3 regions of the Bacillus sp. FJAT-42376 genome follow, and region 2 is predicted to be linked to each of the others. Evidence: a T-box and tRNA genes for the amino acid it is inferred to sense, from the RefSeq annotation. Region 2 holds a T-box; the other regions hold tRNA genes.

Region 1 (9,792 bases), 1.0 Mb from region 2:
GGATCGTAAAGCTCTGTTGTTAGGGAAGAACAAGTGCGGGAGTCACTGCCCGCGCCTTGACGGTACCTAACCAGAAAGCCACGGCTAACTACGTGCCAGCAGCCGCGGTAATACGTAGGTGGCAAGCGTTGTCCGGAATTATTGGGCGTAAAGCGCGCGCAGGCGGTCTTTTAAGTCTGATGTGAAAGCCCCCGGCTCAACCGGGGAGGGTCATTGGAAACTGGAGGACTTGAGTGCAGAAGAGGAGAGTGGAATTCCACGTGTAGCGGTGAAATGCGTAGAGATGTGGAGGAACACCAGTGGCGAAGGCGACTCTCTGGTCTGTAACTGACGCTGAGGCGCGAAAGCGTGGGGAGCGAACAGGATTAGATACCCTGGTAGTCCACGCCGTAAACGATGAGTGCTAAGTGTTAGAGGGTTTCCGCCCTTTAGTGCTGCAGCTAACGCATTAAGCACTCCGCCTGGGGAGTACGGTCGCAAGACTGAAACTCAAAGGAATTGACGGGGGCCCGCACAAGCGGTGGAGCATGTGGTTTAATTCGAAGCAACGCGAAGAACCTTACCAGGTCTTGACATCCTCTGCCACTTCTAGAGATAGAAGGTTCCCCTTCGGGGGACAGAGTGACAGGTGGTGCATGGTTGTCGTCAGCTCGTGTCGTGAGATGTTGGGTTAAGTCCCGCAACGAGCGCAACCCTTGATCTTAGTTGCCAGCATTCAGTTGGGCACTCTAAGGTGACTGCCGGTGACAAACCGGAGGAAGGTGGGGATGACGTCAAATCATCATGCCCCTTATGACCTGGGCTACACACGTGCTACAATGGATGGTACAAAGGGCAGCGAAACCGCGAGGTTCAGCGAATCCCATAAAACCATTCTCAGTTCGGATTGCAGGCTGCAACTCGCCTGCATGAAGCCGGAATCGCTAGTAATCGCGGATCAGCATGCCGCGGTGAATACGTTCCCGGGCCTTGTACACACCGCCCGTCACACCACGAGAGTTTGCAACACCCGAAGTCGGTGGGGTAACCCGTAAGGGAGCCAGCCGCCTAAGGTGGGGCAGATGATTGGGGTGAAGTCGTAACAAGGTAGCCGTATCGGAAGGTGCGGCTGGATCACCTCCTTTCTAAGGAAGAATTATCAGCACCCATGCGGTGCAGCGATTAACGGACGCACTTCGAATTTGTTTAGTTTTGAGAGATCATTCTCTCTTAACTTGTTCTTTGAAAACTAGATAACGATATGAATGTCAAACATTCACACGAGTAAGAAAGAACCTTACGATTTTCTTCTGCGTCTATCGCAGAATGAAATGAAAAGTCTGAAGACATCTGTTTTCAGCTTCTAACGAAGATAACTCCGTTATCAGGTTAAGTTAGAAAGGGCGCACGGTGGATGCCTTGGCACTAGGAGCCGATGAAGGACGGTACGAACACCGATATGCTTCGGGGAGCTGTAAGTAAGCGTTGATCCGGAGATTTCCGAATGGGGAAACCCGCTGCTCGTAATGGAGCAGCATCCTGACTTGAATACATAGAGTCTGGAAGGCATACCCGGGGAACTGAAACATCTAAGTACCCGGAGGAAGAGAAAGCAAATGCGATTCCCTGAGTAGCGGCGAGCGAAACGGGATCAGCCCAAACCAGAAGGCTTGCCTTCTGGGGTTGTAGGACACTCAACACGGAGTTACAAAGGAACGGGGTAGGCGAAGCGGTCTGGAAAGGCCCGCCAGAGAAGGTAACAGCCCTGTAATCGAAACTTCGTTCCCTCCTGAGTGGATCCTGAGTACGGCGGGACACGAGAAATCCCGTCGGAATCCGGGAGGACCATCTCCCAAGGCTAAATACTCCCTAGTGACCGATAGTGAACCAGTACCGTGAGGGAAAGGTGAAAAGCACCCCGGAAGGGGAGTGAAACAGATCCTGAAACCGTGTGCCTACAAGTAGTCAGAGCCCGTTAACGGGTGATGGCGTGCCTTTTGTAGAATGAACCGGCGAGTTACGATTACGTGCAAGGTTAAGTTGAAGAGACGGAGCCGCAGCGAAAGCGAGTCTGAATAGGGCGAATGAGTACGTGGTCGTAGACCCGAAACCAGGTGATCTACCCATGTCCAGGGTGAAGTTCAGGTAACACTGAATGGAGGCCCGAACCCACGCACGTTGAAAAGTGCGGGGATGAGGTGTGGGTAGCGGAGAAATTCCAATCGAACCTGGAGATAGCTGGTTCTCTCCGAAATAGCTTTAGGGCTAGCCTCATAGCAAGAGTCTTGGAGGTAGAGCACTGATTGGACTAGGGGCCCTCATCGGGTTACCGAATTCAGTCAAACTCCGAATGCCAAAGACTTATCTATGGGAGTCAGACTGCGAGTGATAAGATCCGTAGTCAAAAGGGAAACAGCCCAGACCACCAGCTAAGGTCCCCAAGTATCCGTTAAGTGGAAAAGGATGTGGGGTTGCTTAGACAACCAGGATGTTGGCTTAGAAGCAGCCACCATTTAAAGAGTGCGTAATAGCTCACTGGTCGAGTGACCCTGCGCCGAAAATGTACCGGGGCTAAACGGATCACCGAAGCTGTGGACTGTTCTTTCAGAACAGTGGTAGGAGAGCGTTCTAAGGGCTGTGAAGCCAGACCGGAAGGACTGGTGGAGCGCTTAGAAGTGAGAATGCCGGTATGAGTAGCGAAAGAGGGGTGAGAATCCCCTCCACCGAATGCCTAAGGTTTCCTGAGGAAGGCTCGTCCGCTCAGGGTTAGTCGGGACCTAAGCCGAGGCCGAAAGGCGTAGGCGATGGACAACAGGTTGAGATTCCTGTACCACCTCTTTTCCGTTTGAGCAATGGAGGGACGCAGGAGGATAGGGTAAGCGCGCTGTTGGATATGCGCGTCCAAGCAGGTAGGCTCAAGGGATAGGCAAATCCGTCCCTTGGTTAAGGCTGAGCTGTGATGGCGAGGGAAATTAAGTACCGAAGTTCCTGATTCCACACTGCCTAGAAAAGCTTCTAGCGAGGAAAATGGTGCCCGTACCGCAAACCGACACAGGTAGGCGAGGAGAGAATCCTAAGGTGATCGAGAGAACTCTCGTTAAGGAACTCGGCAAAATGACCCCGTAACTTCGGGAGAAGGGGTGCTCTTTAGGGTGAATAGCCTTGAAGAGCCGCAGTGAATAGGCCCAGGCGACTGTTTAGCAAAAACACAGGTCTCTGCGAAGCCGCAAGGCGAAGTATAGGGGCTGACGCCTGCCCGGTGCTGGAAGGTTAAGAGGAGAGGTTAGCGCAAGCGAAGCTTTGAATTGAAGCCCCAGTAAACGGCGGCCGTAACTATAACGGTCCTAAGGTAGCGAAATTCCTTGTCGGGTAAGTTCCGACCCGCACGAAAGGCGTAACGATCTGGGCACTGTCTCAACGAGAGACTCGGTGAAATTATAGTACCTGTGAAGATGCAGGTTACCCGCGACAGGACGGAAAGACCCCGTGGAGCTTTACTGCAGCCTGATATTGAATTTTGGCACAGCTTGTACAGGATAGGTAGGAGCCTTGGAAACCGGAGCGCCAGCTTCGGTGGAGGCATCGGTGGGATACTACCCTGGCTGTGTTGAACTTCTAACCCGCGGCCCTGATCGGGCCGGGAGACAGTGTCAGGCGGGCAGTTTGACTGGGGCGGTCGCCTCCTAAAATGTAACGGAGGCGCCCAAAGGTTCCCTCAGAATGGTTGGAAATCATTCGCAGAGTGTAAAGGCACAAGGGAGCTTGACTGCGAGACCTACAAGTCGAGCAGGGACGAAAGTCGGGCTTAGTGATCCGGTGGTTCCGCATGGAAGGGCCATCGCTCAACGGATAAAAGCTACCCCGGGGATAACAGGCTTATCTCCCCCAAGAGTCCACATCGACGGGGAGGTTTGGCACCTCGATGTCGGCTCATCGCATCCTGGGGCTGTAGTCGGTCCCAAGGGTTGGGCTGTTCGCCCATTAAAGCGGTACGCGAGCTGGGTTCAGAACGTCGTGAGACAGTTCGGTCCCTATCCGTCGCGGGCGCAGGAAATTTGAGAGGAGCTGTCCTTAGTACGAGAGGACCGGGATGGACGCACCGCTGGTGTACCAGTTGTCTTGCCAAAGGCATCGCTGGGTAGCTATGTGCGGACGGGATAAGTGCTGAAAGCATCTAAGCATGAAGCCCCCCTCAAGATGAGATTTCCCATCATTTGAGTAAGACCCCTGAAAGATGATCAGGTTGATAGGTTCGAGGTGGAAGCGTGGCGACACGTGCAGCTGACGAATACTAATCGGTCGAGGACTTAACCTTTATTCAAGTAAGGCTTCCCTACTCGTGAAGCACATCGTTATCTAGTTTTGAAAGAGCAAAAAAAGATCGAAAAATATCTTGTTTTTCTTCTGAAAAGAGATATAATAAATCTTGTCGCTTTTTTAAGAAATATGTTTGGTGACTATGGCAAAGAGGTCACACCCGTTCCCATACCGAACACGGAAGTTAAGCTCTTTAGCGCCGATGGTAGTTGGGGGTTTCCCCCTGTGAGAGTAGGACGCCGCCAGGCATATACATATGTGTTAAAGCTTTGACGGCTTTAACTTCGGAGGATTAGCTCAGCTGGGAGAGCATCTGCCTTACAAGCAGAGGGTCGGCGGTTCGATCCCGTCATCCTCCACCACTTGCCGGTGTAGCTCAATTGGTAGAGCAACTGACTTGTAATCAGTAGGTTGGGGGTTCAAGTCCTCTTGCCGGCACCATTTTCTTTGGCCGTATGCTCAATTAGCTCAGTCGGCAGAGCACGTTCGAATAATCTTCGAAGCGAAACACCAGCGCCCAAATGGAGCCGCTGCTTGAATAAGCTTTCTGAGATTTGGGCGTCCTGCAAACTTCAGAGTGTAGGCAAACCAAGGAGCCATTAGCTCAGTCGGTAGAGCATCTGACTTTTAATCAGAGGGTCGAAGGTTCGAGTCCTTCATGGCTCACCATTTAATTTAATATGCGGGTGTGGCGGAACTGGCAGACGCACTAGACTTAGGATCTAGCGCCTTCGGGCGTGGGGGTTCGACTCCCTTCACCCGCATCTTGATTTTGCGGAAGTAGTTCAGTGGTAGAACACCACCTTGCCAAGGTGGGGGTCGCGGGTTCGAATCCCGTCTTCCGCTCCAATCCCATAATGCCGGGGTGGCGGAATTGGCAGACGCACAGGACTTAAAATCCTGCGGTAGGTGACTACCGTACCGGTTCGATCCCGGTCCTCGGCACTTTAATTATAATGCGCCCGTAGCTCAATTGGATAGAGCGTTTGACTACGGATCAAAAGGTTAGGGGTTCGACTCCTCTCGGGCGCGCCATTTATCGGGAAGTAGCTCAGCTTGGTAGAGCACTTGGTTTGGGACCAAGGGGTCGCAGGTTCGAATCCTGTCTTCCCGACCATCCATACATATTGGGGCCTTAGCTCAGCTGGGAGAGCGCCTGCCTTGCACGCAGGAGGTCAGCGGTTCGATCCCGCTAGGCTCCACCAATATTTATTTAATCATCTATATGGCGGCGTAGCTCAGCTGGCTAGAGCGTACGGTTCATACCCGTGAGGTCGTGGGTTCGATCCCCTCCGCCGCTACCATATAGGACCTTTAGCTCAGCTGGTTAGAGCAGACGGCTCATAACCGTCCGGTCGTAGGTTCGAGTCCTACAAGGTCCACCATTTCTATTACCCGGAGGAATACCCAAGTCTGGCTGAAGGGATCGGTCTTGAAAACCGACAGGGGGGTCAAACCCCGCGGGGGTTCGAATCCCTCTTCCTCCTCCATTTTTAAAATTCTACTTCCTGAAGCGAGGACAGTCAGCTGTCTGGGAGCATGAATAAACTTTATATTTCTTATTGTCGCGGGGTGGAGCAGTCTGGTAGCTCGTCGGGCTCATAACCCGAAGGTCGCAGGTTCAAATCCTGTCCCCGCAACCAAAATGGTCCGGTAGTTCAGTTGGTTAGAATGCCTGCCTGTCACGCAGGAGGTCGCGGGTTCGAGTCCCGTCCGGACCGCCATTTGTTTTTAGATGATACATATGATACCTTAATTAAAAGCAAGGGGCTTAAGCAGCTCATAAGCACCGGAGCATATAAGAATGAATAATGATTCTGAGATTTATTCGATGGTGCAAGTGATACATAACATAATGGCTTGGTAGCTCAGTCGGTAGAGCAATGGACTGAAAATCCATGTGTCGGCGGTTCGATTCCGTCCCAAGCCACCATTTATTATTGTATATTGGCGATTGTGGCGAAGTGGTTAACGCATCGGATTGTGGTTCCGACATTCGTGGGTTCGATTCCCATCAGTCGCCCCATATTTGCGGGTGTAGTTTACTGGTAAAACCTCAGCCTTCCAAGCTGATGTAGTGGGTTCGATTCCCATCACCCGCTCCATTTCAATTTGAATATGGGCCTGTAGCTCAGCTGGTTAGAGCGCACGCCTGATAAGCGTGAGGTCGATGGTTCGAGTCCATTCAGGCCCATTTTATTCCGCAGTAGCTCAGTGGTAGAGCTATCGGCTGTTAACCGATCGGTCGCAGGTTCGAGTCCTGCCTGCGGAGCCATTTAAATTTATAGATTCAGGCAGATTTGTGAGAATTCCTTCACAGATCATCTATTTATATACGGGGAAGTACTCAAGTGGCTGAAGAGGCGCCCCTGCTAAGGGTGTAGGTCGCGTAAGCGGCGCGAGGGTTCAAATCCCTCCTTCTCCGCCATTCATAATGGCCCGTTGGTCAAGCGGTTAAGACACCGCCCTTTCACGGCGGTAACACGGGTTCGAATCCCGTACGGGTCATAATAAAAACGCTGCGTTATCGCAGCGTTTTTTTCTATGGTTTTCTCTTGACGAAAAGCTCTGACAGTATCGTCTGCCTATTCCTATTTACCTTTTGACTGGGGTGAGAGTGACATATGGTTTTACAATCTGTTTGTTTTCCCGTGTAAACTATTCATTTTTAATCCAAAACCGTTTTACAATGCTGCCATCTTCGTCTGTAAATAATGAATCGAACTGTCCGCCGTTTTTAATAATGGTTTTCTCAGAGGCGATATTTTTTTGGTCACATGTCACTAGTACTTCCGTAATCCCCAATTCCCTCGTCTTTTCCAGAGCGTAAGTTAAAATAGCAGCAGCATATCCTTTTTCTCTTTCTGAGGGCCTGATTCCATAGCCGATATGCCCGCCGCGCTGTAATAAAGAATCGTTTAATCTATGCCTTACATTCACTGAACCTACAACTTTCCCTGCTTCATCAATAAGCCAGTACGTGGAGTGAGGTACAAAATGAGGCGAAATGTTTCCTTCGATTTTTTCCGATTCCATATATTGAAGATATGCTGAAAAATTGACTGGGTCTCTCGCCGCTATCCAAGGGACAATTTTTTCTCCGGATTCTTTCCACTCCTTGTAAAAATCCATATATGCATCTCTATATTTCATATTCGGTTCTTCCAATGAAAGCAAATGAAAACCTCCTCATGCTGTTTTTGAAAATATATAACATACAGATGCTGTGGGCAACCATTTTTCAGAAGAAGTCTTTTTCTGTCATTCATCTTTACCGATTCAATCTATGATGAACGAATCAATTTACTGACAAAATTCTCCTTATGTATTTAATAGAAGGAGGACATTCCTTCTTTCTTCTCCATGAAATCTCATTTTGCACGGGAACTTTTAAAAAAAACATTCGACAAATTTTTCAGTATACTATGTTCTTAGAATAATGGATATATTTTCTGGTTATTCCTAAACCTTTATTTAATAAAGGTTTTTTCTCAATTTATTTTATTCTTCTTGTACATTTATTTATAGAAATAACAATTTATTCACATGCATTTTTTTTTGTTGGATTATGTCTAAATATAAAAACGCTTGCATAAAAGGTTTTTTTTTTGAAAAAGTGAATTAAAAAGTATAAATAGGGGTATATAGATTGGGATACACCCTAAAAAGCGGGGAGGGTTCGTTCTGGATGATTGCTAGTCCTACAGAATTCGAAGTTCATTTGTTTCATGAAGGAAATTTGTTCAAGAGCTTTGATCAATTTGGCGCTCATTTAAAAACCATTGATGGAGTAAAAGGAGTTCAATTCACCGTTTGGGCACCGCATGCGAGACAAGTAAGAATTGCGGGGGATTTTAATGAGTGGAAAGGTACAGGACATGCCCTTGAAAAAATAAGCAGCCAGGGAATCTGGTCTGGGTTTTTTTCGGATATTAAGCTTGGAGATGTTTATAAATATGAGCTAATCACCAAAAATGGTTCCAGGCTTCTTAAAGCGGACCCGTTTGCCTTTTATGCGGAGGTGAAACCAAATACCGCTTCGGTTGTGGCGGATTTGAACGGATACAAATGGAACGATCAGAAGTGGCTGAAAAAGAAAAAGGCCAAAAATATATATCAAAAACCATTTTTCATTTACGAGCTGAACCTGGCATCCTGGAAAAAGAAAGAGGATGGAAGTTTATATACGTATAAAGAGCTTGCTGAAGAACTTATACCCTATGTTTTGGAACATGGTTTTACCCATATTGAACTGATGCCCGTCATAGAACATCCTTACGACAGATCTTGGGGCTATCAGGGAACCGGCTACTTTGCTGCAACGAGCAGATATGGAACACCGCAAGAGTTTATGGCATTTATTGATCTCTTTCACCAAAATGATCTCGGGGTAATTATGGATTGGGTTCCAGGTCATTTTTGCAAGGATGCGCATGGGCTTTATATGTTTGACGGTGAGCCGGTTTACGAATATGAAAATTATAAAGACCGGGAGAATGAGGTTTGGGGTACAGCCAATTTCGACTTGGGCAAACCGGAAGTACATAGTTTCTTGATCTCTAATGCCCTTTTTTGGCTGGAGAAATATCATATTGATGGTTTCAGGGTTGATGCAGTAGCGAATATGCTTTATTGGCCCAATACGGATTCCGCTTTTGAAAATCCATATGCAGTAAGCTTTTTGAAAAAACTAAACGAAACGGTTTTTGCCTACGATCCGCAGGTGCTCATGATTGCTGAAGATTCAACAGACTGGCCGCTTGTAACAGCACCAGTATCTGATGGAGGACTGGGCTTTAACTATAAATGGAATATGGGATGGATGAACGATGTCCTGGAATACATGGAAACGGATCAGCACGAACGCAGGCACATTCATCACAAAATGACGTTTTCATTCATGTACGCTTTTAATGAGAATTTTATTCTGCCTTTCTCTCATGATGAAGTCGTCTACGGCAAAAAGTCATTGCTGAATAAGATGCCGGGCGACTATTGGCAAAAGTTTGCACAGCTGAGACTTTTAATGGGATATATGCTTGCACATCCCGGCAAAAAATTGCTGTTTATGGGAGCGGAATTTGGACAGTTTGATGAGTGGAAGGACCTTGAACAGCTTGACTGGTTTTTGGAAGAGTTTGAGCTTCACAGTAAAACCAGAGTCTATTTTAAAGAGCTGCTTAATGTGTATAAAAAGCAGCGTCCTCTATTTGAACTGGATCATTCGCCAGAAGGATTCGAGTGGATTGATGCAGATAATGCGGAGCAGAGCATCTATTCTTTTATGAGAAAAGGATTAAAGGATGGAGAACTGCTAATTGCCGTATGCAACTTCCGAAGCGACGTGTACCATGATTATAAAATCGGGGTACCTGCTGATACACGGTATGTTGAAATATTGAACAGTGATGACGTAAAGTTCGGTGGTTCCGGACAAATCAATCATAAAGAGCTGAAAGCGGAAAATGAGGAACTACATGGCCAGCCGTACAGCAT
Region 2 (9,792 bases):
CGGGTTTGCGGTCACTCGGGTAATCAACATTGTGGGAATATCTAAGTCCACTTACTATTATCAACAGGCCAATCCCATTCCGGCGAAAAGGGTAGCTGGCGGAAGGCCTATCCCCGGTTTTTCCTTAGACTCAAAAGGAAAACGTGTATCTGACGAGCAAATCAAAGCGTACCTGGTCAAGCTGATCGGTGGTATGGAGGCGGTCTATGGGTATCGGAAACTGACAAGCTGCCTAAAACGGAAGCACCATCTGACCATCAGTAAAAAGAAGGTGTACCGTCTGTGCAAGGAAATGGGGATCCTGTTCCCTTTAAAAATTCGAAACAATAAGTACCCCAGAAAGATTGCCAGGAATCGAATCGTCACAGGTCCAAATCAAATGTGGCAGATTGACATCAAATATGGATACATCCCAGGCATAGAGCGTTTTTTCTACCTGGCAAGCGCGATAGACGTGTACGATCGGAAGATTGTCGGCTTTTATTTAGGGAGAACATGTGGCGGGAAAGATATCACAAAAATGCTTAAGACGGCTCTGAGAGCCCGTAAAATAGAAAATTCCGGCGAAGAGAAGCTGGTGCTTAGAACCGATAATGGACCCCAGTTTATCGGGATCCAATTTCAAGAGTTCTGCCTGGAAAACAAAGAAAGGCTGGAGCATGAACGAATTCCTCCAAAGTCACCTAATTTGAATGCTTATATCGAGTCCTTTCATAGCGTCCTCGAACGAGAGTGTTACCAGCGGCACGAATTCCAGACATTCGAAGAGGCCAATGAAGTCGTGAAGGAATACATTCAGTTTTACAATAACAAAAGACTGCATGGAAGCCTTGAGGACTGGCCTCCAGCTGTCTATTTTCAGAAACATAAAAAGGGTGAAGTAAAACCTAGAAAGATCGCTCTTTGAAAAACGGAGAAAACATTAGAATTCGGAAGAGCGTGTCCAAAATTAGGGGGCTCAACCGATATAATTTAAAAATCGCCCATATAATCAAAAAAACGTCGATATATCCAAAAAAACGTCGATAAATCGAAATAATCGACGATATCTCAAAAAATAGCCGATATCCTTCCTTTTTCGACCGAGATAACCCTTCCAAAACCAGCTGCTGTCCTCCCAATTGCAGCCGATAAACCTTATCTATCCCAAGTTCTATTAAATCGATGGCGGTATAATCACGATTCTCGTTAAGGTACCTTAAAAAATCATCCCATACTCGTCAAGCAGCCGAAATATTGCCTCATGGACAATCCTCCGTTACATGCGCTCGCTCAAAAACATCCAAATCAGCTCAGGAATTTTCCGGGAGGAAATCTCCATAAACGTACTGATATAGATGTAGTCATTTGAGGACCGGCTTTGAATCAGGTCGTACCACCATTCCGTTTCATACCTTGAGATCATGCTCAGATTGTATAGCAGCAAATAATGAGTGAGAAGCTCAGGCATGATAAAGAGCTGTTCTTTTTCAGCCGGGAGGAAATATTCTTTTTTTTCAAGGCTGTAAGAAAGAAGGGCAGTTGAAAAAGGAGAGAGGTTCTCCTGTTTCATGAGCTTTGTCTCTCCAGGTGAGCATACAGCTTTCATCCCTGTCAGGTGTTCAATCGTTTCACCCAGTCTTCTATCGGTGATGTGATAGGCCACTGCTGCTTCGGAAGGGAGGAAGAGAGACTCCTCATCTTCCTGAAGGGAAAACAGTGATTTCCCGTTTCGAAGCATGTTAAAGCAATTCCCCATTTCGGGGATCCTGCGCAAAAGCATTTCCATGGTATAGCGCTCTTTATCCAATTCTTTGAGCTTAAATAAAGTTTGGGCGGCATGGTGAAATAATCCGTTTTTTTGAAGACGCACTTCATCCTTCAGAAACAGGTAATCCTGCTTTTTCTTTTTACGGGTGGTGACGCCGTGGGCAAGGACGGAAGTGGTTTCCGGATAACCGGGGTCTTCCGTAAGAATGCTTGCTTTCACCAGCTGGGTAAGGCCGTAGAAGAAAAGGACTGGTTTTATGGCAAGAGGCGCTTCGCCGGCTTGTTTATAAAAGCTTTCAGCATGCAAGAGATAATACATAAAGGAGCAGGAGTTGCGGTAAGACATTTCGGATGCAAGAGATCCAAAGCGTTTTTTATAAATTTTTTCCAATACTTTTTGCGTGCTTTCGGTAGAATGCAGGTATATGTAGGGCTGCCACGTTTCAGAATGGGTCATTGTACGCTTCTCCTGTTTTCTTAATATTTAAACTCTTCTCTGTCTCCTTGACAGTATCTAGAACCTATTGATAATCTACTAATAATATTTTGCGGAATCGAGGGGATTGATAAAATGTGGAATGATAAGTTTGCTAAAGAAGGTTTGACGTTTGACGATGTTCTTTTGGTGCCGGCTAAGTCGGAGGTCCTGCCAAGAGATGTAGACCTTAAGGTTGAATTAACCCCCACCCTTAAATTAAATCTCCCTATTATCAGCGCCGGTATGGATACCGTTACAGAAGCCGAAATGGCGATTGCAATGGCCCGTCAAGGCGGACTTGGAATCATTCATAAGAACATGTCCATTGAGCAGCAGGCAGAACATGTTGATAAAGTAAAGCGGTCCGAACGCGGAGTCATTACCGATCCATTTTTCCTTACACCGGATCATCAGGTATTTGATGCCGAGCATTTAATGGGAAAATACCGTATTTCCGGGGTACCGGTTGTAAACTCAATGGAGGAGCAAAAACTCGTCGGCATCATCACGAACCGCGATTTGCGCTTTATCCAGGATTATTCCATTAAAATTTCAGATGTCATGACAAAGGAACAGCTCGTTACCGCTCCAGTAGGTACAACACTTCAGGAAGCGGAAAGCATTCTGCAGAAATACAAAATTGAAAAGCTTCCTCTTGTCGATGATAATGGCGTGCTGAAAGGCCTTATTACCATCAAAGATATTGAAAAAGTGATTGAATTCCCAAATTCAGCAAAGGATGTCCATGGACGTCTTCTCGTTGGCGGAGCAGTCGGTGTTACAGCGGATACAATGCTCCGGGTTGAAAAACTGGTTGAAGCAGGTGTTGATGTTATTGTGCTCGATACCGCTCACGGTCATTCAAAAGGCGTGCTTGATTCCGTAAGAAAAATCAGACGAGCATACCCTGACTTGAATATTATCGCCGGCAACGTGGCTACACCGGAAGCAACCCGGGATTTGATTGACGCAGGAGCAAATGTGGTGAAAGTCGGAATCGGACCCGGCTCGATCTGTACGACCCGTGTGGTAGCAGGTGTCGGTGTTCCTCAAATCACTGCGATTTACGATTGTGCGACTGAGGCACGCAATCATGGTGCATCCATTATTGCTGACGGCGGCATCAAGTACTCCGGTGATATCGTAAAAGCACTCGCGGCAGGCGGCCACGCTGTGATGCTCGGCAGTTTGCTTGCGGGTACTTCTGAAAGCCCCGGGGAAACAGAAATTTATCAGGGAAGACGGTTCAAAGTTTACAGAGGAATGGGTTCGGTCGGGGCAATGGAAAAAGGCAGCAAAGACCGCTATTTCCAAGAGGACAATAAGAAATTCGTTCCAGAAGGAATTGAAGGAAGAATTGCTTATAAAGGTCCATTGGCTGATACCGTTTATCAGCTTACCGGAGGACTTCGTTCAGGAATGGGCTATTGCGGAACAAAGGATTTGCATGAGCTGCGCGAGAATTCCAAGTTTATCCGCATGACAGGGGCAGGACTTATTGAAAGCCATCCGCATGATGTCAACATCACAAAAGAGTCTCCCAACTATTCAAGATAAAAGTGAAAGAAAAACAAACATTTAGGCAGAGACTTTTTCTCTGTCTATTTTTTTTACCTTCCCTATGATAGAATTAAATTTGTGTTTCTTTTAAATTAAAAAAATAATTTGCAGTCCCGCCCTATCGGGACAAGCTGCTGCGTATAGTATAGAGTCCCCGAAATCCCTATTTTTCTCCAGTCAAAACGATTACATAGATTAGAAAATTAGCATGGAGGTAATCAAACAGCATGAATCCAAAACGTATTCTGGCAGCATTCATGGCTGCAGCATTATTCATCACGGCTCTTGCTCCTTTAAAGCAGGCTTCGGCTGCAGCTGACCCAATCAGCATTAGTGCAAAAGCATCAATCTTAGTGGAAGCTTCATCCGGAAAGATTCTTTATGGAAACAATATCGACCAGGCCCTTCCGATTGCCAGTATGGCAAAGATGATGACAGAATATCTGGTTCTGGAAGCCATTAAAGAAGGAAAAGTCACTTGGGATCAAACGTATACACCTAACGATTATACGTACAACATTTCCCAGCGCCGTGACCTTTCGAACGTTCCTTTTAGAAAAGACGGCAGTTATACAGTGAAAGAGCTTTATGATGCGATGGCTATTTATTCAGCCAACAGTGCGGCGATCGCTTCTGCAGAAATCGTGGCAGGCTCTGAGTCAAATTTCGTGAAAATGATGAATGCGAAAGCAAAAGAACTTGGCATGACGGATTATCATTTCGTCAATGCAACAGGACTTGAAAATAAAGACCTTCAGGGAAATTTCCCGGAAGGAACGACGGAAGATGAGCAAAGTGAAGTGTCGGCACGCGATATGGCGAAACTTGCGGCACGTCTCATTCAGGATTTTCCTGAGGCTTTAGAAATATCCAGCATTCCCAGAAAGACCTTCAAAGAAGGAACGGAAATGCCGAACTACAACTGGATGCTTAAGGGCTTAATTTACGAGTACGAAGGAGTAGACGGCCTTAAAACCGGTTCTACCGACTCTGCCGGTTCTTCCTTTACAGCAACAGCTAAGAAAAATGGGATGCGTGTCATTACAGTTGTTCTTGATGCGACAGATGGAACAGGCGATTTAAAATCTCCTCGTTTTAAAGAAACGAAGAAAATGCTTGATTACGCCTTTAACAACTATTCGGTAGAAGAACTGTATCCTGCAGGCTATCAAATTAAAGGCAAATCTTCTATCCCTGTTGTAAGCGGAAAAGAAAAAGAAGTTCAGATTCAAACCGATCAGCCTTTGACGGTCGCTATGAAAAATGGGGATAAAGAAAACTTCAAGGCAAAATATGTGATTGATAAAAAGAAATTGAATGAAAATGGGGAACTGGCTGCCCCTTTTAAAGCAAAAGAGTCTGTCGGAAAAATGGTGGTAGACTATAAAGGCAGCGAGAAAGATTATGGTTTCCTGACTGGTGAAACAGGCGGGGAAGTCAACGTTGTCACAAAAGAAGGCGTAGAGAAAGCGAATTGGTTTGTTCTTTCCATGAGAGGCATCGGCGGTTTTTTTGCCGGTCTTTGGGATAGTGTTGTTCAAACTGTATCCGGCTGGTTCTCTTAATACATGAAAAGACACCTCTTGCAGGTGTCTTTTTTTACCACCTGAACTTTTAGAATATTGAATATCCAGTATAGGATTATTGGGAGATATGAGATAGAATAGAGAATATGATTTCATAAATAACAATGTTGAGTATAGAGGGGGATTTACAATGAATACAGGTACAGATCGTGTAAAACGCGGCATGGCAGAAATGCAAAAAGGCGGCGTTATCATGGACGTTGTGAATGCAGAGCAGGCGAAAATCGCAGAGGAAGCGGGCGCTGTAGCCGTTATGGCTCTTGAGCGTGTTCCTGCTGATATCCGTGCGGCAGGCGGAGTTGCGAGAATGGCGGATCCGACAATTGTCGAGGACGTCATGAAGGCCGTTTCGATTCCTGTTATGGCAAAAGCGAGAATCGGCCATATCGTAGAAGCGCGTGTGCTGGAAGCGATGGGCGTGGATTATATAGATGAGAGTGAAGTTCTGACTCCTGCGGATGAAGAATACCACTTGAACAAGCGTGATTACACGGTTCCTTTCGTCTGCGGCTGCCGCGATTTAGGTGAAGCTGCACGCCGTATTGGAGAAGGTGCCTCTATGCTTCGCACAAAAGGCGAGCCAGGTACAGGAAACATTGTGGAAGCGGTAAGACATATGCGGAAGGTCAATGCCCAAATCCGCAAAGTGGCCGGCATGAATGAAGATGAGTTAATGACAGAAGCTAAACTATTAGGTGCTCCATATGAACTTCTTCTTCAAATTAAGCGCGAAGGCCGTCTGCCGGTTGTGAACTTTGCTGCCGGCGGGATTGCGACCCCTGCAGATGCAGCGCTTATGATGCAGCTTGGCTCTGACGGTGTATTTGTCGGATCCGGAATTTTCAAATCCGAAAATCCGGCTAAATTTGCACGGGCCATTGTAGAAGCAACAACCCACTATGAAGATTATGCCCTGATCGCTGAGCTGTCCAAAGGTCTTGGAACAGCGATGAAAGGCATTGAAATTTCAACACTTCTGCCTGAAAACCGTATGCAGGAGCGCGGCTGGTAAAAAGGAGTTTTGCAGATGTATACAATTGGAGTATTAGCGCTTCAAGGGGCGTTCCGGGAGCACATCCGGTCGATTGAAGCCATTGGTGCACAGGCTGTAACGGTAAAGCGTCCTGAACAGCTGAACGAGATCGACGGGCTGATCCTGCCAGGCGGTGAAAGTACGGCCATCCGCCGGCTCATTGATAAATATGAATTTATGGAGCCGCTGAGAAAGTTCGCAGCTAGCCGAAAGCCGATCTTTGGAACATGTGCGGGTCTGATTATCCTTGCTTCCGACATTGTCGGCTATGAAGAAGGACATTTGGGTGTTATGGATATTAAGGTGGAACGAAATTCGTTTGGCCGTCAGCGTGAAAGCTTCGAAGCCGACCTGACGATTACCGGTGTAGGCGAACATTTCACCGGGGTGTTTATCCGTGCTCCTCATATCGTGGAGGCAGGGGAGAACGTCGAAGTCCTTTCCACACACAACGGACGGATTGTGGCAGCGAAGCAGGACCATCTGCTCGGGTGCTCGTTCCATCCTGAATTAACCGATGACCACCGGATGACAGAGCTTTTCCTGGAGATGGTGAAAGGGTCAAAAGAAAAAGCTCCTGCATAAAAAGGTTGAAACTGGTTCAGACTTGTAGTAAATTATGAACTATCAAAGAAATCGCTAAAACATTGACAGGAAGCAGTAGCAGATGTTCCTTCTGAAGAGAGCCGGTGGGTGGTGCGAACCGGTGCTGGAAGTTTGTGAATCCGTCCTCGAGTGAAGCATTGAAATGCTTCCGGTCATGGCCGTTATCATGCAGAGCTGGAAGACTTCGGTCTTCAATTAGGGTGGCATCGCGGGTTAACTCTCGTCCCTTCATTAGGGGACGGGAGTTTTTTATTTTGTTTGAAGAAAAGGAGAGATTGCTGTGCTGGATATTAAGTATTTGCGTCAAAATTTTGAAGAAGTTAAACAAAAACTGTCTTTTCGCGGAGAGGATTTAACGGATTTCGGGAAATTTGAAGAGCTTGATTCTAAAAGACGGGAACTGATTGCGGCAACTGAAGAGCTGAAAAGCAAACGGAATGAAGTATCCGGTCAAATTGCTGCCCTTAAAAAAGAGAAAAAAGATGCGGATGACATGATTAAAGAAATGCGCCAGGTGGGTGACCGGATCAAAGAAATCGATGACGAGCTCCGCGAAGTAGAAGAAGCTCTTGAAAAACTGCTTCTTTCTATTCCGAACATTCCTCATGAAAGTGTTCCTCAAGGGGATTCCGAGGATGATAATATTGAAATCCGCAAATGGGGCGAGATCCGTGAGTTTGATTTTGAAGCGAAAGCTCATTGGGACGTAGCCGATCATTTAGACATTCTTGATTTCGAGAGAGCGGCAAAAGTAACTGGAAGCCGTTTCGTTTTCTACAAAGGACTGGGTGCCCGCCTGGAGCGTGCATTGCTGAACTTCATGATGGATCTTCATACGGATGAACACGGCTATACGGAGGTGCTCCCTCCATACATGGTAAACCGTGCGAGCATGACGGGTACGGGTCAGCTGCCAAAGTTTGAAGAAGATGCGTTTAAAATCAGAGAAGAGGATTACTTCCTCATTCCAACAGCAGAAGTGCCGGTGACGAACATGCACCGTGATGAAATCCTTGAAGCATCTCAGCTTCCGATCAGCTACACAGCGTTCAGCGCATGCTTCCGTTCAGAAGCCGGTTCTGCGGGACGGGATACACGCGGTTTGATCCGTCAGCACCAGTTCAATAAAGTAGAGCTTGTGAAGTTTGTTAAGCCGGAAGACTCTTATCAGGAGCTTGAAAATCTGACTGGACATGCTGAAAAAGTGCTTCAGCTTCTCAACCTTCCATATCGCGTCATGAGCATGTGTACAGCTGACCTTGGGTTTACGGCTGCGAAGAAATATGATTTGGAGGTCTGGATTCCAAGCTACGGTTCTTACCGCGAGATTTCTTCTTGCAGCAACTTTGAATCTTTCCAGGCGCGCCGTGCAAACATTCGTTTCCGTCCTGAACCGAAGGCGAAGCCGGAGCCGATTCACACACTGAATGGATCAGGATTGGCGCTTGGACGTACTGTGGCAGCAATATTGGAAAACTATCAGCAGGAAGATGGTACGGTCATTATTCCTGAAGTGCTCCGTCCTTATATGGGAAATAAAGAAGTCATCCAGCCAGCTCAATAATATCATTTATTTTTTGAAACAGTGTTGACAGGGATGTTTATATCTGATATATTTATTCTTGTCGACACGGAGGAATACCCAAGTCCGGCTGAAGGGATCGGTCTTGAAAACCGACAGGAGGGTCAAACCTCGCGGGGGTTCGAATCCCCCTTCCTCCTCCATAATGATTATTATGTTACGCGCATAAATTGGAGATTGGTTCGTTACATGGTTCATGTAACGAATTTTTTTTATGTCTATAATAGAAAAGGATGCCCGCGCAGGCATCCTTTTTGCGTTTTAAATACTCACGTCTTTCTTTTGGAAAAAGAAAAAGGTTACCGCGATAAAAAGAATGTAATAGACAAGCAGGACAAGTGATGAAAACGTGAGGGTTACACCCGGAAGGATTTCATCTGCAGCCGCATATTCCATTAAATTCAGGTGGGGGAACAGCAGCAGTTTTGCCCACTCTTGTTTGAGCCCGATTAGAAGCTGTACGCCCACATTTAAAGCATTGTTCATAAAGAGAACGAAGATTCCGATGCCTACCGCCATAGATTGGCTTTTGAATAGAGTGGATAGCATAAAGGCTATAGTCATCACCATAAGCAAGTTTGGAATGTACAGGAGACTTTTTTGAACAAACATACTGCCCGCCCCTGCAACAACCGTTTCCCCGCCGTTCATGGTGAGGGGAACTTCCGCTATTTTGGCTGCGAAATCTCCTGCTCCATAAAGGAAAGTGCCGGCTACTACGCTTGCCGCAGCCGTAAAAAGAAGAAGCAGCAGCGAGTAAACCAGGACCGAAATGTATTTCGATAAAAGAATTTTCCACCGGCGATGGGGCCGGATTAACAATTGTTTAATGGTGCCGTCTGAAAACTCTGAAGCCACGCTTGTACTTGAAACAATGACGGCGAATAGTGCAACCATGGAGAACAGGGATATTCCTTCAGAGTTTGCAAATTGCCAGTTGCTTCTAAGCGTCGGATTCACATTCTTGTCCAAGTAAAATTGCTGTTCTGCGATTTGTCCGGAAAGAGCCTCTTTTTCTCCTTCCTCGATTTTCGGATCGCTTTGCTGCGCTCTTAAATTAGCGATTTCTTCTTCAACCGCAGGTCTCCAGTTTGAATCGGTCTTCGTTTTGTCTATGTATGCAGTAGCGACCGTGATGATAATAAGGAATACAGCGAGCAATATAAAATAAATCCAGGACGATTTTTTTGCGAAGATT
Region 3 (9,792 bases), 250 kb from region 2:
TCGTGCGGGTCGGAACTTACCCGACAAGGAATTTCGCTACCTTAGGACCGTTATAGTTACGGCCGCCGTTTACTGGGGCTTCAATTCAAAGCTTCGCTTGCGCTAACCTCTCCTCTTAACCTTCCAGCACCGGGCAGGCGTCAGCCCCTATACTTCGCCTTGCGGCTTCGCAGAGACCTGTGTTTTTGCTAAACAGTCGCCTGGGCCTATTCACTGCGGCTCTTCAAGGCTATTCACCCTAAAGAGCACCCCTTCTCCCGAAGTTACGGGGTCATTTTGCCGAGTTCCTTAACGAGAGTTCTCTCGATCACCTTAGGATTCTCTCCTCGCCTACCTGTGTCGGTTTGCGGTACGGGCACCATTTTCCTCGCTAGAAGCTTTTCTAGGCAGTGTGGAATCAGGAACTTCGGTACTTCATTTCCCTCGCCATCACAGCTCAGCCTTAACCAAGGGACGGATTTGCCTATCCCTTGAGCCTACCTGCTTGGACGCGCATATCCAACAGCGCGCTTACCCTATCCTCCTGCGTCCCTCCATTGCTCAAACGGAAAAGAGGTGGTACAGGAATCTCAACCTGTTGTCCATCGCCTACGCCTTTCGGCCTCGGCTTAGGTCCCGACTAACCCTGAGCGGACGAGCCTTCCTCAGGAAACCTTAGGCATTCGGTGGAGGGGATTCTCACCCCTCTTTCGCTACTCATACCGGCATTCTCACTTCTAAGCGCTCCACCAGTCCTTCCGGTCTGGCTTCACAGCCCTTAGAACGCTCTCCTACCACTGTTCTGAAAGAACAGTCCACAGCTTCGGTGATCCGTTTAGCCCCGGTACATTTTCGGCGCAGGGTCACTCGACCAGTGAGCTATTACGCACTCTTTAAATGGTGGCTGCTTCTAAGCCAACATCCTGGTTGTCTAAGCAACCCCACATCCTTTTCCACTTAACGGATACTTGGGGACCTTAGCTGGTGGTCTGGGCTGTTTCCCTTTTGACTACGGATCTTATCACTCGCAGTCTGACTCCCATAGATAAGTCTTTGGCATTCGGAGTTTGACTGAATTCGGTAACCCGATGAGGGCCCCTAGTCCAATCAGTGCTCTACCTCCAAGACTCTTGCTATGAGGCTAGCCCTAAAGCTATTTCGGAGAGAACCAGCTATCTCCAGGTTCGATTGGAATTTCTCCGCTACCCACACCTCATCCCCGCACTTTTCAACGTGCGTGGGTTCGGGCCTCCATTCAGTGTTACCTGAACTTCACCCTGGACATGGGTAGATCACCTGGTTTCGGGTCTACGACCACGTACTCATTCGCCCTATTCAGACTCGCTTTCGCTGCGGCTCCGTCTCTTCAACTTAACCTTGCACGTAATCGTAACTCGCCGGTTCATTCTACAAAAGGCACGCCATCACCCGTTAACGGGCTCTGACTACTTGTAGGCACACGGTTTCAGGATCTGTTTCACTCCCCTTCCGGGGTGCTTTTCACCTTTCCCTCACGGTACTGGTTCACTATCGGTCACTAGGGAGTATTTAGCCTTGGGAGATGGTCCTCCCGGATTCCGACGGGATTTCTCGTGTCCCGCCGTACTCAGGATCCACTCAGGAGGGAACGAAGTTTCGATTACAGGGCTGTTACCTTCTCTGGCGGGCCTTTCCAGACCGCTTCGCCTACCCCGTTCCTTTGTAACTCCGTGTTGAGTGTCCTACAACCCCAGAAGGCAAGCCTTCTGGTTTGGGCTGATCCCGTTTCGCTCGCCGCTACTCAGGGAATCGCATTTGCTTTCTCTTCCTCCGGGTACTTAGATGTTTCAGTTCCCCGGGTATGCCTTCCAGACTCTATGTATTCAAGTCAGGATGCTGCTCCATTACGAGCAGCGGGTTTCCCCATTCGGAAATCTCCGGATCAACGCTTACTTACAGCTCCCCGAAGCATATCGGTGTTCGTACCGTCCTTCATCGGCTCCTAGTGCCAAGGCATCCACCGTGCGCCCTTTCTAACTTAACCTGATAACGGAGTTATCTTCGTTAGAAGCTGAAAACAGATGTCTTCAGACTTTTCATTTCATTCTGCGATAGACGCAGAAGAAAATCGTAAGGTTCTTTCTTACTCGTGTGAATGTTTGACATTCATATCGTTATCTAGTTTTCAAAGAACAAGTTAAGAGAGAATGATCTCTCAAAACTAAACAAATTCGAAGTGCGTCCGTTAATCGCTGCACCGCATGGGTGCTGATAATTCTTCCTTAGAAAGGAGGTGATCCAGCCGCACCTTCCGATACGGCTACCTTGTTACGACTTCACCCCAATCATCTGCCCCACCTTAGGCGGCTGGCTCCCTTACGGGTTACCCCACCGACTTCGGGTGTTGCAAACTCTCGTGGTGTGACGGGCGGTGTGTACAAGGCCCGGGAACGTATTCACCGCGGCATGCTGATCCGCGATTACTAGCGATTCCGGCTTCATGCAGGCGAGTTGCAGCCTGCAATCCGAACTGAGAATGGTTTTATGGGATTCGCTGAACCTCGCGGTTTCGCTGCCCTTTGTACCATCCATTGTAGCACGTGTGTAGCCCAGGTCATAAGGGGCATGATGATTTGACGTCATCCCCACCTTCCTCCGGTTTGTCACCGGCAGTCACCTTAGAGTGCCCAACTGAATGCTGGCAACTAAGATCAAGGGTTGCGCTCGTTGCGGGACTTAACCCAACATCTCACGACACGAGCTGACGACAACCATGCACCACCTGTCACTCTGTCCCCCGAAGGGGAACCTTCTATCTCTAGAAGTGGCAGAGGATGTCAAGACCTGGTAAGGTTCTTCGCGTTGCTTCGAATTAAACCACATGCTCCACCGCTTGTGCGGGCCCCCGTCAATTCCTTTGAGTTTCAGTCTTGCGACCGTACTCCCCAGGCGGAGTGCTTAATGCGTTAGCTGCAGCACTAAAGGGCGGAAACCCTCTAACACTTAGCACTCATCGTTTACGGCGTGGACTACCAGGGTATCTAATCCTGTTCGCTCCCCACGCTTTCGCGCCTCAGCGTCAGTTACAGACCAGAGAGTCGCCTTCGCCACTGGTGTTCCTCCACATCTCTACGCATTTCACCGCTACACGTGGAATTCCACTCTCCTCTTCTGCACTCAAGTCCTCCAGTTTCCAATGACCCTCCCCGGTTGAGCCGGGGGCTTTCACATCAGACTTAAAAGACCGCCTGCGCGCGCTTTACGCCCAATAATTCCGGACAACGCTTGCCACCTACGTATTACCGCGGCTGCTGGCACGTAGTTAGCCGTGGCTTTCTGGTTAGGTACCGTCAAGGCGCGGGCAGTGACTCCCGCACTTGTTCTTCCCTAACAACAGAGCTTTACGATCCGAAAACCTTCATCACTCACGCGGCGTTGCTCCGTCAGACTTTCGTCCATTGCGGAAGATTCCCTACTGCTGCCTCCCGTAGGAGTCTGGGCCGTGTCTCAGTCCCAGTGTGGCCGATCACCCTCTCAGGTCGGCTACGCATCGTCGCCTTGGTGAGCCATTACCTCACCAACTAGCTAATGCGCCGCGGGCCCATCTGTAAGTGACAGCATAACCGTCTTTCAATTCCGAACCATGCGGTTCGAAAGGTTATCCGGTATTAGCTCCGGTTTCCCGGAGTTATCCCAGTCTTACAGGCAGGTTGCCCACGTGTTACTCACCCGTCCGCCGCTGATCTCCGAAGAGATCCGCTCGACTTGCATGTATTAGGCACGCCGCCAGCGTTCGTCCTGAGCCAGGATCAAACTCTCCAAAAAGTAGTTTGACTAGCTCTTGTTTGTTGCTCTAGAATTAACGTTGGCACTTCGATTTGTTTAGTTTTCAAAGATCATTTTAAAAATTGGAGCGGGTGATGGGAATCGAACCCACGACATCAGCTTGGAAGGCTGAGGTTTTACCATTAAACTACACCCGCATATTAATATGTATACTTCTGGTCGGGAAGACAGGATTCGAACCTGCGACCCCTTGGTCCCAAACCAAGTGCTCTACCAAGCTGAGCTACTTCCCGCAACCGCAAGTTTAAATTTAATTGGCGCGCCCGAGAGGAGTCGAACCCCTAACCTTTTGATCCGTAGTCAAACGCTCTATCCAATTGAGCTACGGGCGCATTAGCGACTTATATATCTTATCAAATCGTGATTTGTTTGTCAACATTTTTTTAAAATGTTTTTGGTGCGGCCGAGAAGAGTCGAACTTCCACGGGGTTGCCCCCACTAGGCCCTCAACCTAGCGCGTCTGCCATTCCGCCACGACCGCATGTTAAGTTAGTAATAAAGTGCGGGTGAAGGGAGTCGAACCCCCACGCCCGAAGGCGCTAGATCCTAAGTCTAGTGCGTCTGCCAGTTCCGCCACACCCGCATATGAAAATAAATGGTGAGCCATGAAGGACTCGAACCTTCGACCCTCTGATTAAAAGTCAGATGCTCTACCGACTGAGCTAATGGCTCGGATGGCTGGGCTAGCTGGATTCGAACCAACGCATGACGGAGTCAAAGTCCGTTGCCTTACCGCTTGGCTATAGCCCAAAAATAAAAGTGTCTCTGGTGGAGGATGACGGGATCGAACCGCCGACCCTCTGCTTGTAAGGCAGATGCTCTCCCAGCTGAGCTAATCCTCCATGGATTTCGGCTTGCGATGAGCGGTGCATTGCGTTGTCGTCTTCACTCACTCCCATCCTCACGCACTTGTGTGCGCTCCGGTGGTCGCTCCTTCGACTCCTAGCACTGCTTGCTCCTCTCAACCCTCTTGTATTTCACTTTGGTTGAATGCTGGTTTCGGCTTGCGATGAGCGGTGCATTGCGTTGTCGTCTTCACTCACTCCCATCCTCACGCACCTGTGTGCGTTCCGGTGGTCGTTTCTTCGACTCCTGGCACTGCTTGCTCCTCCCAACCCTCTTGCATTTTACTATGCTGAGTGTTGGTTACGCCTGTTTAGAACCCTAATAGAATAGTTGTCCTAAAATAAAAAATGACCCGTACGGGATTCGAACCCGTGTTACCGCCGTGAAAGGGCGGTGTCTTAACCGCTTGACCAACGGGCCGTATGAATAGATGGCGGAGAAGGAGGGATTTGAACCCTCGCGCCGCTTACGCGACCTACACCCTTAGCAGGGGCGCCTCTTCAGCCACTTGAGTACTTCCCCATCTGTGTGCTGATAAATATAATATGGCTCCGCAGGCAGGACTCGAACCTGCGACCGATCGGTTAACAGCCGATAGCTCTACCACTGAGCTACTGCGGAATAATAAACAACAGACTTTCTTAATTATAGATAAATTATGACTCAAAGTCAATGTCATTATTCATTTAATTTTCTTGCTTAGCCTGTCTCTCACGACGGCTTTTATAATTTACCATAGATTATTTATGCCGTCAACACTTAAATTACTTGTTTTATGGAGCCGCCGCACTTTCCGCACACATACTTTTTTGTGTCCATCCTCCTTTTTCTCTCAAATCGCGTGAAACAGGCTGTGCATGCGTACAAGTGAATCGTTTTTTGTTTTTGCGTCTTTTTAATAGGAGTGCAAAAACGGGGAGCTCCTACTTCAGCAAGCAGCTGTCTAAATTCCCTGTCCCGGTGGCGGTACCCTCTTCCTTCAAGATGAAGATGGTAGTGACAGAGTTCGTGCTTAATGATCCCTTTCAATTCATTCTCTCCATGCTCCTCAACATGCTTCGGATTGATTTCAATATTGTGGGAAGACAGCATGTACCTCCCTCCGGTTGACCTTAATCTGTTATTGAAGACCGCTTTATGGGTAAATGATTTATTAAAACAACTGGAAGAGATTTCTTCCACCATCGTTTGGAGCTCTTGCTGATCCATGCCTGCAGCACCTTTCTAATCCCAGTCTTGTTTAAAGAACAGGACATTTATCCATTGCATACATTAGCTAATACCCTCACTCCATTATAACGATTAAGGAGGCATGAGCAATGCCGTCATGGTTAAAAAATCAGATGATGCGTGCTTTTCACGAGAAAAATTGCTATCAGATTAAGCTGCTGAATCAGTGCTGGTATTTTTACAGAAAAAAACACTGCTAAACCGAAGCAGTGTTTTCATCTTGCAATGTTTATTCAGACAGCATTGTCAGCGATACCCGTCCTTTATTTACGTCAACAGAGTCCACCCAAACGGTTACGACATCACCTACACTGACCACATCCAGCGGGTGCTTTACATACTGCCTGCTTAATTTGGATATATGAACGAGGCCGTCCTGCTTCACTCCAATATCGACGAATGCGCCAAAGTCGACCACGTTCCTTACTGTTCCTTGCAGTTCAAGGCCTTTGCTTAAATCCTCGAGCTTCAGGACATTTTTCTTCAGCAATGGTTTCGCCACTTCATCCCGGGGATCCCGCCCAGGCTGAATGAGAGCATCACAAATATCCTTCAGGGTCAGCTCACCTATACCAAATTGTTCAGCCGCCTCTTTTATATCAAGATTTTTAATTTTTTCCTTTAAGCCTTCTGTACCCAGATCCTCCGGGGAGGCATTTAGATGCTTTAAAAGGGAAGCTACTTCTTTATAGCTCTCAGGGTGAATGGATGTACGGTCAAGCGGCTGTTCCCCGTCCATAATCCGAAGGAAGCCTACGGCCTGTTCATAGGTTTTAGCTCCTAATCTCGGAATCCCCTTAAGCTGTGTCCTGCTTGTAATTTTCCCTAACTCTTCCCGCTTCTTCACGATATTTTGCGCGACGGTTTTAGATAAGCCTGATACATATTGGAGAAGGGCGGGCGAGGCCGTATTGACATTGACTCCCACACGGTTTACTACCGTTTCTACCACGAATGTCAGAGAATCATTCAGGTTTTTCTGACTGACATCATGCTGATATTGGCCGACCCCAACAGACTTCGGATCAATTTTCACAAGCTCAGCTAGAGGATCCTGAAGTCTTCTTGCGATAGAGACCGCACTTCTTTCCTCAACCTTTAGATCCGGGAACTCTTCCCTTGCTAAATCGGATGCAGAGTAAACACTCGCTCCCGCTTCATTTACAATGAGATACGCCAAATCCTTTCCGGACTGCTGAATCGCATCAGCCACAAGCTGTTCACTTTCTCTTGATGCCGTTCCGTTCCCTACAGCTATTACCTCGACTTTATGCGTCTCAATCAGCTTCAGAATGGTTTTCAGCGCTTCTTCTCTCTTATTTACAGGCGGGTGGGGATAGATCACACCGATATGCTCAACCTTCCCGGTTTCACTTACAACAGCAAGCTTGCATCCTGTTCTGTATGCAGGATCGAGCCCCAATACGACTCTTCCTTTTAAAGGCGGCTGCAAAAGAAGATTCCTCAGGTTTTCGGAGAAAATATGAATTGCCTGGGCGTCTGCCTTCTCCGTTAATTCCTTCCGGATTTCTCTCTCAATTGATGGTTCGATCAGCCGTTTATATGCGTCTTCAATCGCCTCTTCCATCAGCTGCTTAGCGGTCGTATGCTTTGAGCCAAGCTCTTGCCTAATCAAATAGGCCACAATCTGCTCGGCAGGAGGTTTAATGGCAATGCGAAGGATGTCCTCCTTTTCACCCCGGTTCATCGCTAATACACGATGCGGCGCTGCCTTATGGACAGGTTCTTCATATTCATAGTACATCTCAAAGACATTTTTTTCGTCCTTCTCTTTGTCCTTTACAGTCGTTGCCAACATACCCTTTTTAAAGGTCTGTTCCCGAATCCACTTGCGGTAGGCCGGTTCATCCGCAATTTTTTCAGCTGCAATGTCTTTTGCTCCCTGAAGAGCATCATCCGCGGTTTCCACCCCTTTATCCGGGTTAATAAAGGATTCAGCCTTTTCCTCAGGACTTCCCGAAGCAGGAAGGCTCATCAGCCACTGTGCCAGCGGCTCTAGCCCCTTCTCTTTTGCAGCAGTGGCCTTCGTTCTCCTTTTTTGTTTATACGGTCTATATAAGTCCTCTACTTGCTGAAGTTTTACGGAAGAGGTGATTTCTTTTCTTAACTCATCTGTTAATTTTCCCTGTTCTTCAATTAGGCGGATGACCTCAGTTTTTCTGCCCTCCAAGTTAAGCATGTACTGCCACGCTTCAGAAATATCCCGAATTTGAACCTCGTCGAGTGCCCCGGTCATCTCTTTACGATAGCGGGCAATAAAAGGCACTGTATTTCCTTCTTCAATAAGGTCAATCACACTTTTTACTTGTTTGTAAGGAATTTTCACGTTTTCAGTCAGTGATTTTAATAATTGATCCTGATTTTCCTTTTCCATCCTAAACATCCTCCGATTAGCGAGATGTATCCATCATATCAAAAAATGAACCGCACATTACAGCGTAATGAAAAAGCCGGACGGAGACTTTCTGTTTTAAGACTCCCCCCATTAAACATAGCCGTTAGATTTCAACGGTTCTGCAAGGGCAGACTTTTTCTTTGGCGCTTTTTAAACAGGCGTTTTCAGTAAGCAAGCAGCCGCTTCCCATTCCACTCAAAGTAAACCATCATCCTGCATTAGCATAGCCTTCTTTTAAAAAAACCAAAATAAATAGCCGGTCAACTTTTTTAATGGAATCTTAAAAAATTTGACCGACTATATAAGTAAGATCGTCATCCCGATCAAGGGTATACGGTTCTAATGCTTCTGAAATATTCTCTACCGATTGATGATCTCTCAGCAGCGATTTAACAGCCGAGATTTTCAAGCCATCCGAATGGACAATAAATTTTGCACCTGTTTGGTATGCATATGAGCCGATTTTGAATTTTTGAGGTTTGCCTGACATGTATCCGAGGACGGGCAGAGGATATACGAAGTCTCCTGCAGGATTGTACATGACGAAACGTATATTTCCAACTGATCCATAGGCTAAACGCTGATCTGCAAAAGTCATTTTGAAAATACACACTGTTGCACCGCGCTTTTCTTTCAAGGCTTGGTTGCACCGGATCAGGAGCTGGTTTACATCTTCCTCGTGATAGGCTTCTACGATGTCGCTGATCGCCTGTGAGGATTCATGTGCGAGCTCTCCGCTCCCAAGTCCGTCTGCGAGCGTACAAACGAAATAATCATCTGCCGTTTTCATGAAAAAGCTGTCTCCGCAGAGGACCTTTCCTTTTTTCTGCTGCTGAAAAGCTAAAGCGCGGATTCGATCATTTGTTTCTCTCTCGATCATTGATAATACTCCACTGATTTATCGGCAGCCAGGGCTTCTTTCAGCTTATGAATCGCTCTTCTCTGAAGCCTGGAAACATGCATCTGGGAAATCCCAAGTTCTTCTCCGGCTTCCTTCTGGCTTTTGTTCTCGATAAATGTAAGCTGGATAATCTGCTTTTCTCTCTCAGACAAAACATGGAGGACACTCTCCAGCATCATCCGCTGGTTAACCCGTTCATATCCATCGTCCTGAGAGCCGACAATATCAAGGATCGTTACCGTACTGCCATCAGGATCCGCTTCAATTGAGTGGTCGACTGATAGAGCCTGGTAGCTTTTCCCCATCTCCATTGTCTCCAGCACTTCTTCCTCTGTCACTTCGAGATACTCGGCTATTTCATACACTTTTGGCGAACGCTGCAGGTTGTTTGTCAATTCATCTACAGCTGCCTTTATTTTAGGCCCCAGCTCTTTAATTCTCCGGGGAACATGGACACTCCATGTTTTATCACGAAGAAATCTCTTGATTTCTCCAATAATGGTCGGAATGGCAAAAGCTTCAAAGGATTTTCCCACTTCAGAATCGTACCTTCTAATCGCGCCCAGAAGCCCAATCATTCCTACTTGAAGCAAAT

Evidence for each region. The T-box of region 2 lies ahead of serS (serine--tRNA ligase). A T-box ahead of a tRNA ligase gene usually reads a tRNA of that ligase, here a tRNA-Ser.
Region 1: it encodes a tRNA-Ser, which carries the amino acid that the T-box ahead of serS (serine--tRNA ligase) is inferred to sense. The anticodon was not compared.
Region 3: it encodes a tRNA-Ser, which carries the amino acid that the T-box ahead of serS (serine--tRNA ligase) is inferred to sense. The anticodon was not compared.

What each region holds. Positions count from the first base shown of each region.
Region 1 covers NZ_CP033906.1:3,584,012-3,593,803, reverse strand. The annotation lists rRNA gene CEF21_RS18075 (16S ribosomal RNA) at 1-1,124, shown strand, start outside; rRNA gene CEF21_RS18070 (23S ribosomal RNA) at 1,367-4,294, shown strand; rRNA gene rrf (5S ribosomal RNA) at 4,429-4,544, shown strand; tRNA gene CEF21_RS18060 (tRNA-Val) at 4,583-4,658, shown strand; tRNA gene CEF21_RS18055 (tRNA-Thr) at 4,662-4,737, shown strand; tRNA gene CEF21_RS18050 (tRNA-Lys) at 4,890-4,965, shown strand; tRNA gene CEF21_RS18045 (tRNA-Leu) at 4,979-5,060, shown strand; tRNA gene CEF21_RS18040 (tRNA-Gly) at 5,071-5,145, shown strand; tRNA gene CEF21_RS18035 (tRNA-Leu) at 5,156-5,241, shown strand; tRNA gene CEF21_RS18030 (tRNA-Arg) at 5,255-5,331, shown strand; tRNA gene CEF21_RS18025 (tRNA-Pro) at 5,337-5,413, shown strand; tRNA gene CEF21_RS18020 (tRNA-Ala) at 5,426-5,501, shown strand; tRNA gene CEF21_RS18015 (tRNA-Met) at 5,524-5,600, shown strand; tRNA gene CEF21_RS18010 (tRNA-Ile) at 5,605-5,681, shown strand; tRNA gene CEF21_RS18005 (tRNA-Ser) at 5,694-5,786, shown strand; tRNA gene CEF21_RS18000 (tRNA-Met) at 5,863-5,939, shown strand; tRNA gene CEF21_RS17995 (tRNA-Asp) at 5,944-6,020, shown strand; tRNA gene CEF21_RS17990 (tRNA-Phe) at 6,154-6,229, shown strand; tRNA gene CEF21_RS17985 (tRNA-His) at 6,247-6,322, shown strand; tRNA gene CEF21_RS17980 (tRNA-Gly) at 6,328-6,401, shown strand; tRNA gene CEF21_RS17975 (tRNA-Ile) at 6,417-6,490, shown strand; tRNA gene CEF21_RS17970 (tRNA-Asn) at 6,497-6,571, shown strand; tRNA gene CEF21_RS17965 (tRNA-Ser) at 6,634-6,724, shown strand; tRNA gene CEF21_RS17960 (tRNA-Glu) at 6,733-6,804, shown strand; gene CEF21_RS17955 (GNAT family N-acetyltransferase) at 6,955-7,449, opposite strand; gene glgB (1,4-alpha-glucan branching enzyme) at 7,985-9,792, shown strand, end outside.
Region 2 covers NZ_CP033906.1:351,818-361,609, forward strand. The annotation lists gene CEF21_RS01645 (IS3 family transposase) at 1-907, shown strand, start outside; gene CEF21_RS01650 (YaaC family protein) at 1,259-2,206, opposite strand; gene guaB (IMP dehydrogenase) at 2,321-3,784, shown strand; gene CEF21_RS01660 (D-alanyl-D-alanine carboxypeptidase family protein) at 4,015-5,352, shown strand; gene pdxS (pyridoxal 5'-phosphate synthase lyase subunit PdxS) at 5,504-6,385, shown strand; gene pdxT (pyridoxal 5'-phosphate synthase glutaminase subunit PdxT) at 6,401-6,991, shown strand; T-box leader at 7,045-7,243, shown strand; gene serS (serine--tRNA ligase) at 7,293-8,576, shown strand; tRNA gene CEF21_RS01680 (tRNA-Ser) at 8,645-8,737, shown strand; gene CEF21_RS01685 (ABC transporter permease) at 8,856-9,792, opposite strand, start outside.
Region 3 covers NZ_CP033906.1:605,526-615,317, reverse strand. The annotation lists rRNA gene CEF21_RS03170 (23S ribosomal RNA) at 1-2,002, opposite strand, end outside; rRNA gene CEF21_RS03165 (16S ribosomal RNA) at 2,245-3,783, opposite strand; tRNA gene CEF21_RS03160 (tRNA-Gly) at 3,868-3,941, opposite strand; tRNA gene CEF21_RS03155 (tRNA-Pro) at 3,961-4,037, opposite strand; tRNA gene CEF21_RS03150 (tRNA-Arg) at 4,060-4,136, opposite strand; tRNA gene CEF21_RS03145 (tRNA-Leu) at 4,200-4,285, opposite strand; tRNA gene CEF21_RS03140 (tRNA-Leu) at 4,306-4,387, opposite strand; tRNA gene CEF21_RS03135 (tRNA-Lys) at 4,401-4,476, opposite strand; tRNA gene CEF21_RS03130 (tRNA-Gln) at 4,480-4,554, opposite strand; tRNA gene CEF21_RS03125 (tRNA-Val) at 4,571-4,646, opposite strand; tRNA gene CEF21_RS03120 (tRNA-Glu) at 4,999-5,070, opposite strand; tRNA gene CEF21_RS03115 (tRNA-Ser) at 5,082-5,172, opposite strand; tRNA gene CEF21_RS03110 (tRNA-Asn) at 5,197-5,271, opposite strand; gene CEF21_RS03105 (SprT family protein) at 5,410-5,859, opposite strand; gene cmpA (cortex morphogenetic protein CmpA) at 5,970-6,080, shown strand; gene CEF21_RS03095 (Tex family protein) at 6,110-8,275, opposite strand; gene CEF21_RS03090 (PP2C family serine/threonine-protein phosphatase) at 8,577-9,176, opposite strand; gene sigB (RNA polymerase sigma factor SigB) at 9,173-9,792, opposite strand, start outside.